2 regions of the Bradyrhizobium sp. HKCCYLR20261 genome follow, and region 1 is predicted to be linked to the other one. Evidence: riboswitches for the same ligand, from Rfam matches in the RefSeq annotation. Region 1 holds a riboswitch; the other holds the start of a gene.
What was found. Region 1 has a riboswitch for cobalamin ahead of ACQR1L_RS32260 (HupE/UreJ family protein). Riboswitches for the same ligand answer to the same signal wherever they lie in the genome.

Region 1 (4,207 bases):
TCCGCCGCGAGGTGATGGAAGCTGTCGAGCACCGCGGACATCAATTGCGGCTTCATCGCCTGATAGGCGGAGGCCTTGGCGTTGCCGATGACGCGGCCCTGCACCACGACCTGCGAGCCGATCTCGCTCTGCGGCTTGAGCAGCACCGGGTTCATGTGCACCGTCATCGGCCGCCGCGCGGCGCGCGCCTGCAGCGCCTGGGCGCGGCCGATCTCGCCGCCATCGGCGGTGACGGCGGCATTGTTCGACATGTTCTGCGGCTTGAACGGCGCCACCTTCAGCCCGCGCAAGGTCAGCGCGCGCGCCAGCCCCGCGACGATCAGCGATTTGCCGACGTCCGAGCCGGTGCCCTGGAACATGATCGCGCGCGCAGCCATCGCCTAGAACTCGATGCCTTCCTGCGCCTTCACGCCAGCCGAGAAGTGATGCTTCACGAGATTCATTTCAGTCACGAGATCGGCGGCCTCGATCAGCTCCGGCTTGGCGTTGCGGCCGGTGACGACGACGTGCAGATCGGCACGGCGCGCGGCGAGCGTCGCCACGACGTCGCCGATCGGCAGATGATCATAGCGTAGCGCGATGTTGAGCTCGTCGAGGATCACGAGCCGGATCGACGGATCCGCCATCAATTCTTTTGCCTTGGCCCAGGCGCGTTCCGCCGCGGCCACGTCGCGCGCGCGGTCCTGCGTTTCCCAGGTGAAGCCCTCGCCGAGCGTGTGCCAGGAGACCTGGTCGCCGAACGCCGCGATCGCCTTGCGCTCGCCGGTTTCCCACGCGCCCTTGCCGAATTGCACGACGCCGATGCGGAAGCCGCGGCCGAGCGCGCGCAGCATCAGGCCCCAGGCGGCTGTCGACTTGCCCTTGCCCTTGCCGGTGTGGACGATCAGCAGGCCTTTCTCCATGGTCTTCGAGGCGACCTCGGCATCCTGGATCGCCTTGCGATTTTCCATCTTGGCCTTGTGGCGCGCATCGTCGGCGTTCTCGGTCATCGGCAAGTTCTTCCTTATTTCCAAGTTCTTATTTCAACGTCAGCGGCAGGCCGGCCGCCATCAGGATGACGCGGTCAGCCATCGCCGCGACATCCTGGTTGAGCCGTCCCTGCGCGTCGCGAAACGCGCGGGCCAGCGCATTGTCCGGCACGATGCCGAGCCCGACTTCATTGGAGACGGTAATGATCGGACCGCGCGCGGTTGCGAGCGCCTCGACGAGGTCGGCGGATGCGGCGGGCACGTCCATGTCGGCGAGCATTACATTGCTGAGCCAGAGCGTGAGACAATCGATCAGGATCGGAGCGGACGCATCTGTGTGCGCGCGGACGAGGCCGGCGAGATCATGCGTGGTCTCCAGCGTCTGCCATCCCTCGGCGCGCCGTGCCTTGTGTTGTGCAATGCGCTCGGTCATCTCGTCGTCGAACGCCTGCGCGGTCGCAACATAGATCCAGGGTGGCGGATTCGCGGTGATCAGCGCCTCGGCGTACCGGCTCTTGCCCGAGCGCGCGCCGCCGAGCACCAAAGTGAGGCGCGGCAGGGCGGGGAACGGCGGGGCAGGGGGCATGGGGACGATTCCGATTGACGGGCTTTGGCCCGCCCCGTATCTAACAGATGACGGTTCTCCGAAAGGAGAGATTTAGGGAACACGGTGCGGGTCCTTCGGACCCCAGGCCGCGGCTGCCCCCGCAACTGTAATCGGCGAGTGTGAGGCCAAGACACCACTGGGAAACCGGGAAGGTGGTTTCACGCAGCGACCCGAGAGCCAGGAGACCTGCCGTCGACATTGCTGTTGGCCGACCCGTCGCGCGGGGCGTCGCGATGCTGGTTTTGATCCTGCCGAGGATTCGGCGGGATGCCGTCGGATGCAGCGCATCGTCCGGTCCTCTGGGGGAGCCGGCAAGCGACGGAGACGGCCATGAGATTCACCCGTAGCACCACTTTTGCCGTCGCGAGCTTCGTCCTGCTCGCGGCCCAGCCCGCGTTTGCGCATCACATGATGGACGGCAAGCTGCCGCAGACCTTTGCGCAGGGCCTGCTCTCCGGCCTCGGCCATCCCGTGATCGGGCTCGATCATTTTGCCGCCATCATCGGCGCCGGCATCGTCGCAGCGCTGCTCGGCCGCGGTTTCGCGCCGGTGCTCGCCTTCACCACCGCGATGATCGCGGGCGTCGGTCTGCATCTGGCCAAGGCCAACATTCCCGCTGCCGAGCTGCTGGTCGGTCTCTCGACCGCCGTGGTCGGCCTCGTCGTGGTGATGCGCGGCCGGTTCGGCGTGCTACCCGTCGCGGCCCTGTTCGCGCTGACCGGCCTCGTGCATGGCTATGCGCTGGGCGAGTCGATCGTCGGTGCCGAGAATACGCCGCTCGGCGCCTATTTCGCCGGCCTGCTCGTGATCCAGACCTTGATCGCAGCCGGCGCGTTTGTCGCCACCCGGCTGCTGTCGGCGAAGGCTGATACACTTGCACCGATGGCGCTGCGCGTGGCCGGCGCGGCAATCGTGCTGGTGGGCGGTATCGCCGCGGCGACCGCCGCAGGCGTGATCGGCTGATTGATGACCGCTTCAGAGACTGGGCAGACGACGCTGTTCGTCTGCATCACCTGCCGCACGCAGGCGGCTGACGTCACGCCGCCTGAGCAGCCGCGCGCGGGAGCGCGCCTGCTCGCCGCGATCGAAGCCGTGCCGCCCGAACAGCGGGACGGTGTCACGGTGGTCGGCGTCGAATGCCTGTCGAACTGCAATCGGGCCTGTACGGTGGCCGTGACGGCGCCGGGCAAATGGACCTATGTGCTCGGCGCGCTCGATCCGGACGTTCATGCGCGGGATGTTTTGACATTCGCGCAACTGCATCAGCGCCACGAGGCGGGGCTGCCGGCCTGGCGCGAGCGTCCCGAATACATCCGCAAGAACACCGTCGCGCGTGTGCCCGCGCTGCCGGCGATGTCCTGAACACGAGAGATCCGATCCTCATGACCAAGTCGTTCGCGAAGACGCCGTGCACCATCGTCACCGGCTTCCTGGGAGCCGGCAAGACCACGCTGGTGCGCAACCTGATCGAGACCGCCAACGGCCGGCGGCTCGCGATCATCGTCAACGAGTTCGGCGATGTCGGCATCGACGGCGACATTCTGAAGGGCTGTGGCGTGCCGGACTGTCCGGAGGATCGCATCGTCGAGCTCTCCAACGGCTGCCTGTGCTGCACCGTGGCCGATGATTTCGTGCCGGCGCTGAAGAGCCTGCTCGACCAGAAGGAGCCGCCGGAGCACATCGTGATCGAGACCTCCGGCCTGGCGCTGCCGAAGCCGCTGGTGCAGGCCTTCAACTGGCCTGAGATCGCGACCCGCGTCACCGTCGACGGCGTCGTCGCCGTGGTCGATGGTCCGGCGGTGATGGCCGGCCGTTTCGCCGATGATCCGGAGGCATTGGCCGCCCAGCGCGCGGCCGACGATTCGCTCGACCACGACAATCCGCTGGAGGAGGTCTACGAGGATCAGCTGCTCTGCGCCGATCTCGTCGTGATGAACAAGAGCGACCTGATGAACGATGAGGAACGCAAGAGCGTCGCCTCCGAGATCGCTGCCACCGTCCAGCGCTCGGTCAAGGTCATCGCGACCGAGCATGGCAGGCTGTCGGCCTCCATTCTGCTCGGGCTTAGCGCGGCGGCGGAAGCCGATCTCGCGGCGCGGCCGTCGCATCACGACAACGAGGCCGAGCACGATCACGAGGACTTCGAGAGCTTCGTTCTCGACGTGCCCGCGCAGGCCTCACCGGATGTGCTCGTCGATCGCATTGCGGCCGCCGTCGATGCGCATGACGTGCTGCGCGTGAAAGGCTTCGTCGAAGTCGCCGGCAAGCCGCTGCGCCTCCTGGTGCAGGCTGTCGGCAACCGCATCCAGCATCAGTTCGAGCGCCCGTGGCGTGCGGGCGAGGCGCGGCAGGGACGGCTCGTGGTCATCGGCGAGCGCGGTCTCGACGCGGCTGCCATCAAGAGCCTGATCGCGGGCTAGGCGGGGGACATGCATCTCCTGGCGACCACAGGCGCAGATCTCGACGACCTCGAACAGGCCGTCGATCTCGCGCAGTCGCCAGCCGAGATCGTCGTGCTGTCGTTCTCCGACAGCGACCTGTCGGCGCTTGCAGCAGCGTGGACGGCGCATGGGGACGAACTGCCGAGCCTGCGGCTCGCCAGCCTGAAGCGGCTGAAGCACCCGATGTCGGT
Region 2 (4,207 bases), on a different contig from region 1:
GGCGTCGCATTGATGGACGCTGGATGTTTCCGGGTGGCCGCAAGCGGGCGCGGGAGACGGCGAAGGATTGCCTCAAGCGGGAGATCAAGGAGGAGCTTCCGAAGCTCAAGCTCGGACGGCTGCGGCTCTGGAAGGAAGTCACGGCCAAGAACAAGCGCTCAGGGCGCAAGATGAGCGATGCGATCTTCATCGCCAAGCACGCCAAGGGCCGGCTCGAGATTGGCGACAAGAAGGAAATCGACCGCGCCGTCTGGCAGAAGCCTTATGGCCTGAGCCTCACGCCGACATCGCGCTACATCCGGGATCGGCTGTTTCCGCGAAAATCCGACTGAGCCACCGGTACGAGGGGAACGGCTTCGCTCTTCGGGCGTTGACTGTCCATGACTTACGACAGCACAGACAGAACACCTCGCGTGCTCACGCCGGAAGAGCGTCGGGCGCGTGATGCCTCGCGCCGGGCGGATGCTGAGCAAGCCATGCGCGAACACGAGGCCGCTCAGCGGGCCTTTTATGCCAATCGCGAGCGGCTACGGGCCGAACGCTTGGCCCGCGAGGCTGCCAGCAAGCCGGGCTGATCCAAATCGTAGCCGACTCAGTTCGGCTTGCGGCTCTTGAAGGCGTTAGCCATCCGCAGGAATGCCTGATCCAACAACGCGTACATGTCGCCCGTGATGTCGCAATCGAACATCGCGCGGCGCATGCACGTCATCCACTCGTCACGTTCAGCGTCACCAATCGGATAGGGGCGGTGGGCTGACATGATGCAGCGATGCTCTGGCCGCTCGAAATAAAGCGCAGGGCCTCCGAGCCAGCCGCTCAAGAACTCGAACAGCAACTGCTTGATGGGCGCGAGATCCTTGTCGTGCATGGCACGGATCCGGCTCGCTCCAGGCTCTTCATCCATGATCGTGTAGAAGCGTTCGGCCAGACGCCGCACGCCGGCTTCGCCCCCGACCAGTTCATAGGGCGTCGCTTCGGCCACGACTGCTTCGCTGCTGGGATTTGCTGCCGTCATTTTCCCTCGTTCCGCTTCCCAGTGCAGCCAACAAGCGGCGAGGGTATGGCGCCTTGATCTGCGTCAAGCGAAAATGCGGGGAGCACACGGCTCTTGCAGATGCGGTGGAGCGAGCGGGGATGTGCGGCGCGGGACTTGGCGCGCGGATCTCGACGTCAGCGGATGTTGGCTTTGACCAGCCGCTGCCGGTCGGTGTCCGCCGCAATCTGGCGCAAGGTCTGCCGCAACAAGGCCAGGTCGACCGGCTTGGAGAAGGGCGGATAGACGTTGAGCCCAAGGATCTTGCCAGCGCGCACGGTGACGTCGCGGGTCTTGTCGTCGGAGCCGCTGATGATCAGGACCGGCGTGCGCGATTTCATGTCCGACAGCAGTTGCAGGACTTCCGTGCCCGAGCGTTCGCCAAGGTTCAGGTCGAGGGTAATGCACTCGAAGTTGCGCCGGCGCAGCACGTTGATGGCGCCGTCCACCGAATTCACGCCGGTCGTCGCAAAGCCCGCCTGGACAGCGATCTTGCGCAGGATCGACAGGTGAACGTCGGCATCTTCGATCACGAGAAGTTCGTTCAGCATGGTCCCCGCACGGTTCTGTGTCGGCTCTTGATGGGCATCTGGAGTTTAAAAGTCGGTTTCTGAGTTCCACGTAAATTTTCGTTTCCGTAGAATCACGGAAATGTTTCGCGGCAATATCGGCTGCCGGCTGGACTTTTCCACACCGGCGCGCCTCAGCACGGTGCCGGCCCCGGACCTCGTCCGGATCGCCAAGGACAAGAGGGTATTCTCAGAACCTGTGGCATTGACAGTCGGGTTTGCTAGCACCTACGGTCGTACCGACGGTTCCTTTCGAGGATTAAACGGGAACGCGGTGAGGGGAGACCCGAGGCCGCGGCTGCCCCCGCAACTGTAAGCGGCGAGCCTTCGCCATCAGCCACTGGATCTCGGTCCGGGAAGGCGGCGATCAGGCGCTGACCCGCGAGCCAGGAGACCTGCCGTCAGTCGTGGTCACACGTGAGCACATCGGGCGGGGTGTCCTGATGGAAGCCGTTCTGCCGCCTTCCGGCGGGGGAATTCTTTTGCTCGCGGTGACGTGCCACGTTGTCGCGAGTCCTTTGATGACCTCCGCTCTGTCCGTCGCGTCGAAGCGACGCTTTCTCCTTCTGTCGTCCGTTGCCATCCTCTCCCTGTCGTGGCCGTCCGCCGGCTGGTCACAGGCTGCCAAACCGGAGCGCATGCTCGATCCTGTCGTGGTCGACCCGCCCACGGCGTCGCACGTCGGCCGATCCCTTTCGGCCGAGGTGAAGCGCACCGCGGTCCGGCGCGCTCGAGGTCCTGCGCGCCCGCCGACGGAGGTCGCGGCAGCGCCACCCGCCAATCCCGGCTTCGCGGCTCCGACATTGAACCTGACAGAGGCGACATCCACCGGAAGCCGCCTCGGCCTGACGCGTCTGCAGACGCCGGCGAGCGTCGACGTGATCTCGGCCGAGACGATCGCCGAGCGCGGCCAGCAGAATGTGATCGATGCGGTGACGCAGAACGCCGTCGGCTTCACTGCGAGCCCGGCGCCGGGCAATGGCGGGCTGTCCTTCAACACCCGCGGCTTCACCGGCAACGGCTCGGTGATGACGCTCTATGACGGCACGCGCCTCTATGTCGGCTCGGGCACGCTGACCTTCCCCTTCGACAGTTGGTCGGCCGAGCGTATCGAGGTGCTGCGCGGCCCAGCCTCGGTGATGTACGGCGAAGGCGCGATCGGCGGCGCGGTCAACGTCGTCTCGAAGCTGCCGCTGTGGGTTCAGCGCAACCAGGCGGAGGTTTCGCTCGACAGCAACATGACGCGCCGGATCGCCGTCGACAGCGGCGGACCGGTGAGCAGGGACGTGGCCTATCGCATCACCGCGACCGGCAACCTGTCGGACGGCTGGGTCGACCGTGACCGGACGTCGAACGTCGCGCTGCATGCGGCGGTTCAGGTCAGGCAGAACGAGGACGTCACCTGGACGATCTCGACCGACTATGGCGATCGCAGCCCGTCGCGCTATTTCGGCACGCCGCTGGTCAACGGGCGCATCCTGGAGACGCTGCGCTTCAAGAACTACAATGTGGGCGACAGCGGCATTCGCTATCAGGACAGCTGGAATCAGGTGAAGACGGAGTGGCAGGTCGCCGACGGCATTTCCGTTCGCAACACGCTATATTATCTGAACAGCCAGCGGCACTGGAAGGACGTGGAGAGCTACGCCTACAACGCCGCCACCGGACGCATCGACCGCAGCAGCTACATCGAGATCTTCCACGACCAGCAGCAGGTCGGCGATCGCTTCGATGCGACGTTCCGCGGCCATGTGTTCGGCATGGCCAACGAATTCGTGGCCGGGTTCGATGTCAACAACATCAGCTTTACCCACACCAACAACTCGCCCTATGGCGGCACGTCCTCGGTCGCGCTCTACGACTTCGATCCAGGCGTGTTCGCGAGCCCCAATCGCACCGTGCCGGGATTCGGCAGCACGACCAACCAATATGGCCTGTTTGCCGAGAACCGCCTGTCGGTGACCGACCAGCTATCGCTGATCGGCGGCATCCGTCAGGACGAGCCGACGATCGCGCGCACCGACTACGTCACGCCGGGCAACAGCTACGAGAAATCCTATCACGCCACGAGCTGGCGCGTCGGCGCCGTCTACACGCCGATCAAGGATCTGGCCTTCTATGGCCAGTACGCCGTGGCGGTCGATCCGGTCGGCAATCTGATCACGATGTCGGCGGCCAACCGCAGTTTCGCGCTGTCGAGCGGCAAGCAGGTCGAGGTCGGCGTCAAGCAGTCGTTCTGGGGTGGGCGGGGGGAGTGGACCTTGGCCGCCTATGAGATCGTGAAGAACAATCTGTTGGCGCGCGATCCCGCCAATCCCGCCGTCACGGTCCAGGTCGGCCAGCAATCGTCGCGCGGCGTGGAGGCCGCGGTCGGCCTCGCGCTCGACCATGGCTGGCGGGTCGATGCCAGCACCGCGCTGTTGCGCGCCAGATATGACGACTTCGTCCAGTCGGTCGGCGGCGTCGCCGTCAACTATGCCGGCAACGTTCCGGTCAATGTGCCGCAGACGGTCTCCAACATCTGGGCGACCTGGGCGTTTGCGCCGAACTGGTCGGCCAATGCCGGCGTCCAGGTCGTGGGCAGGACCTTCGCCGACAATGCCAA

Region 2: another riboswitch for cobalamin. It lies ahead of ACQR1L_RS26240 (TonB-dependent receptor); the one in region 1 lies ahead of ACQR1L_RS32260 (HupE/UreJ family protein).

Annotation. Positions count from the first base shown of each region.
Region 1 covers NZ_JBNPUZ010000023.1:68,229-72,435, forward strand. Annotated here, with positions in the region: gene ACQR1L_RS32245 (cobyric acid synthase) at 1-377, opposite strand, end outside; gene cobO (cob(I)yrinic acid a,c-diamide adenosyltransferase) at 381-989, opposite strand; gene cobU (bifunctional adenosylcobinamide kinase/adenosylcobinamide-phosphate guanylyltransferase) at 1,018-1,554, opposite strand; cobalamin riboswitch at 1,589-1,783, shown strand; gene ACQR1L_RS32260 (HupE/UreJ family protein) at 1,906-2,538, shown strand; gene ACQR1L_RS32265 (DUF1636 domain-containing protein) at 2,542-2,937, shown strand; gene cobW (cobalamin biosynthesis protein CobW) at 2,958-3,995, shown strand; gene cobN (cobaltochelatase subunit CobN) at 4,005-4,207, shown strand, end outside.
Region 2 covers NZ_JBNPUZ010000014.1:76,480-80,686, reverse strand. Annotated here, with positions in the region: gene ACQR1L_RS26260 (NUDIX hydrolase) at 1-332, shown strand, start outside; gene ACQR1L_RS26255 (hypothetical protein) at 381-575, shown strand; gene ACQR1L_RS26250 (group II truncated hemoglobin) at 593-1,015, opposite strand; gene ACQR1L_RS26245 (response regulator) at 1,171-1,584, opposite strand; cobalamin riboswitch at 1,829-2,019, shown strand; gene ACQR1L_RS26240 (TonB-dependent receptor) at 2,124-4,207, shown strand, end outside.